Regions from separate parts of the Paenibacillus sp. FSL M8-0212 genome, predicted to be linked through region 2. Evidence: riboswitches for the same ligand, from Rfam matches in the RefSeq annotation. Region 2 holds a riboswitch; the other holds the start of a gene.
The links. A riboswitch is a leader RNA that binds a small molecule or an ion and turns the genes downstream of it on or off. The one in region 2 is predicted to bind cyclic di-AMP.
Positions count from the first base shown of each region.

Region 1: it holds a riboswitch for cyclic di-AMP, as region 2 does, so the genes downstream of both, MKX68_RS10890 (ubiquitin-like domain-containing protein) here and MKX68_RS00650 (C40 family peptidase) in region 2, are expected to answer to the same signal.

Region 1 is NZ_JBBORP010000001.1:2,435,175-2,437,380, forward strand. Features, by position in the region: gene MKX68_RS10890 (ubiquitin-like domain-containing protein) at 1-970, opposite strand, end outside; cyclic di-AMP (ydaO/yuaA leader) riboswitch at 1,244-1,497, opposite strand; gene MKX68_RS10895 (TatD family hydrolase) at 1,739-2,206, opposite strand, start outside.
Region 2 is NZ_JBBORP010000001.1:162,462-164,667, forward strand. Features, by position in the region: gene pelA (pectate lyase) at 1-752, opposite strand, end outside; cyclic di-AMP (ydaO/yuaA leader) riboswitch at 1,181-1,312, shown strand; gene MKX68_RS00650 (C40 family peptidase) at 1,318-1,782, shown strand; gene MKX68_RS00655 (hypothetical protein) at 1,907-2,206, shown strand, end outside.

The sequences.
Region 1 (2,206 bases), 2.3 Mb from region 2:
CTTCCGTTACACGAGTACCGGAAGCTGTTTTAGTTCCAATGCCAGGCTCTTCGGAAGAGTAGGCAGTCATGGATACATTTTTAAGTACTTTTGAGTATTTAAAAGAAGTCCCGGATACGGTAATGACTTTGCTGCCCGAGGCAGATGTTTTCTTCGAGTTCGTTGTTGTAGCCTTTTTGGTTGTTGAAGTTTGAGCCGATACGGTCTGAATCACAGGTTCTTTCACGACCGGTTTTGCTTTGGTGCCGACAGCGATCACTTTATCTACACGATTATTCGCGACAGATTTGCCGACCATTTTTTTGGAGACCAATTCTCCATCCTGAAATACCTTTTCGATATGCTGTACAAGTGTGCCTTCTTTGCCGTTTACAACGACACGGTTATCCCCTTTGTACAAGCTAGGGTCAGCCGTTTTAATGACTTTGTAAGCGATTGGCTGCTCTACCTCCACTGTACGCTTTGTTACGCGCACTACACGGATCTTCATATCCGCTTTGATGGCAGTTCCAAGCGCCGGATACACTTTATCATTACTCTCAACTTGAATACCTGATTTTTGAATTGCATCTTCTACCGATGAATCCGTTGTATACAGAGTCTTGGTGTCTCCGTCTGCCGTAATGTTGACTGGAACGGCCCGCTCAATAACGATTCGGTCTCCATCTGTAATCGCCCCGTTCATGGACATGGATACCTTATCGTGAGGGCTGACTGTGATCGACTGCTCCTCCAGCATTTCCTGAAGCATTCCTGTACGAGTCTCTACCACCTGAGCTTTGCCATCAATAACCAGTGAAATTTGTTTCCCGGCCTGACCGTAAACGACTAACAAGATCATGATTGTAAGCGCAATTGAGAAAATCGCGATCAATGCCATTTGACGCATGTTCTCATGCTTCCACCGCAACGCGAAAGACTTACTGGATGATCGTGACTCATGGGTCTCTTCTGGTTGGAATGTGCCCACTTCTCCGTCCTCCTTCATAGCCTCGCCGTCTAAAGTAATGCATGATGTCTTTGACGTGACTATACCAAATTTTCTACAGAACACAGATTGGACCAACATAATCCGGTTCTGCACCATGAATCAATCTTCGCAACATGATGTCATCCTCCTGAATACCTACCGTATGATGACAATATTTCTTTTATTCAAAAACAAAAAAGCCAAAGAAAGAGTGTAAGAGGAACTCTTTCGTGGCTTCCGAATGATTCTGAATATCGGAAATTCATGCACGAGGTTGCCTCTCTTTTTCCGCTTGCGAGGTTAGCTGTCGGGTTCGGGCGAAAGAGAGCCGCCCTATCTTAGGTCACCCGCTCATGGCGGACGCCCTTGAATTCACCCCGAGACCCAAAGAAGAAATCAAATACGGCTTCGCAGTTCCCTTCGCTGCTTTTGGGTCAGCGAACGTTGCGCATCGGCCAAATACACCGATGTTTAAGCCCTATTGGTTCCCCCGCTCTCCGTTAACGGAGACTCAGCGAGACTGATTCATGAAAGTAATGTTGTTTCATCGGAAAGTGTCCCTTTGTTCATCCCCCGAACATCTGTCCAATTTTCCGCACAACAATTCACTGAAAAGATGATATCCTGTTTTGATGCATGTTGTAAAGCGTTGATCAAGTACGTTTTTCTGAATATTTGGTTAAAATATTGTAATATTCTCGATTTATTTGGATCAAAGGGCAAATTACCTCCGCTTATCTGCCTTTTTCACCTCATTTGCTCGTTTTTTTAACGAATTCCAAATCGTTCCATGGCATTTTTGGTTGTTATTGCAGCAATTTCCTCCACCGAAATGCCTTTAATTTCCGCTGCCGCCTCTGCAACCAGACGTACATGCGCTGTCTCATTTCGCTTCCCACGATAAGGGTGAGGTGTCAAATATGGAGCATCTGTTTCAATGAAAAACCGGTCCATAGGAACCTTCGCCAGCACCTCTTTGGGCTGCTTTGCATTTTTGAATGTGATCGGTCCTCCGAAAGAGAGATGGAAGCCCATATCGAGACAACTTTTCGCTGTTTCCCAGCTGCCCGAGAACGAGTGCATTACACCACCAACCTCACCCGCCTTCTCTTCACGCAAAATTCTTATGATATCCTCATGTGCATCCCGATTATGGATGACAATCGGCATGTTCACTTCACGCGCCAAAGCAATTTGTTGTCGTAATACGCGATGCTGTATTTCCTTCGGTGAAGT
Region 2 (2,206 bases):
TAACCCGTAATTTTCACCTTGTTAAACCAAGCCTCCGCTCCTTTAATGGATGCTGTGATTTTAGAGTTAGCAGGTCTCGTTTTCAGGAATTTAACGATTGTTACACTTTCTCCAGCTGTCAGCGATGGCACTTCGTAGATTCTTGCGCTCGCTGGTTTAAGGGAACTGGAATCATGTTGTTGTCCCCATGCTGTCAGCTTACCACCTGAAACGACTTGTGTATTCAGAATCGCCTCCACACCTTTGGCAACTGAATTTTTACTGCGGTTAGCAAGTGTGCTGTCGATAAACGAGAAATCACCTTTGCGTGTCGCTACTTCATCGAGCATGATCATTACATTAATCATGGCATCATCATTGTAGGTAATATGTTTGTGATATCCGGAGCTTTGGTAGACTTGTGGCCATCCGCCGTTTGAATACTGCATGTTGATCAAAAAGTTAATTCCTTTGATTGCAGCTGTGGAGTATCGCGGATCATTCGTCTTTTTGAATTCCTTCGCCAATCTTCTAATTTCTGAGTATGTAGCCTTGTTGTCTATCGTGGACTTCGCCCACTCTCCACTTGTCTGTTTATAATCTTTTCTCCAACCTCCATCCGGCAGCTGGTTCTTCAAAATATCAGAAATACTCGCTGTAGTACCCGATGCATCCGCAGCAGATACCGTCCCTACAGGGAGAACTGCCATTCCAACTGCTGAGAACACCATCGTACATGCCAGGACAAAAGTAATTATTTTCTTCGCTTTCAAATGTAACACTCTCCTATGTTCGTTTTTATAAATCTGCCACTTCTACTTTACCTATGATAAGTGTCCCCAAACCTCCTTTATTTGTATTTATCGCATAATAAAATCAATTTTAATCCAATATGTGGATTGGATATTCAGATAATATGCAAAAAATCGATTTTTGTCAATATATGCAACTTAATGAATATAATATCTCTAATTCTACATAACGGAATAGTTCTTTTAACTCATGACAAACCTATTTATTTATCCAAATTCGTCTTAAGCGAATCAATAATGACGTTTTTGTCATGAATGATACCCAAACTTGATCCCTTCTTTCATATAAAAACCTTAATTCCGCTAACATTGAGGTATTACGAAGGGTTTTAAATGGGTTTGACAATTACGCATTTATGCAATATAGTTTCAAATAGTTACAAAAACTTAATTATTCATTGCCGAGTTTCATGTTTGAAAACGGGGGAACCAATTTGGGTGAATTATTCTTATACATAGGAAATATAGGGAACCTTCTACCGAACCCTTAGCTAACTCCGTAGGCATCGAAGGGAGAACATTGATTTTGAAAAAACTGATTATCTCCATTTTTGGAGCAGCTGTATTATTTACATCCGGGGCAACAAGCACAGAGGCAAGCAGTATCAACTCCGTAGTGAACAACATGACAGGTATTCCTTACAAATGGGGTGGCACGACTGTAGCCGGCTTTGACTGTTCTGGTTTTATGAGATATCTTTTCAACAAATACAGCATTGAATTGCCACGTACTTCTCAGCAGCAAGCCAAAGCAGGTACTCCGGTAGCCAAAAGCAATGTTCGGACAGGTGATCTGGTGTTCTTTAATACAACAGGCAAAGGCATTTCACATACAGGTGTATATATCGGCGGCGGACAATTCGCTCATGCCTCCAGCAGTAAAGGTGTAAGCATCACAAAGTTATCGAATCCATACTTCAATGACCGCTATGTAACAGCACGTCGGGTAACTGGACAGTTTATGTATGATAAAATGTTAGGTAAAATGTAATTCACATACAAAAAGGCATCGGTTATTAACCGAATGCCTTTTTTGTTTAACCATTTTTTGTCTTCAACTACTTTCTTAAACAATGTAAAATGTTTTAGGAAATAAAAGGAGATGAGGAGAACAATTGAAAAAGTTAATGTTTGTTTTAAGTTTTGCTATTTTAGTAATAGGTAGTTTAGGATGCAGTAGTGAGAACGAAAAAGATTTTAGAGATGTTTCATGGGGTACCAAGATCGACAAAGTCATTTCAACTGAAGAAAAGAAAGGTAACTCAGGTTATGAAGAGGACGTACATAATGAACATGAGAAAAGTATCGAATATTCTAATCTTGTAGTTCTGGGTAAGAAAGCAGATGCTAAATACGTTTTCACTGATTTATTAGACAATGATAGCATTCTGGAAATGATGGAAGAAGGAAAGGAA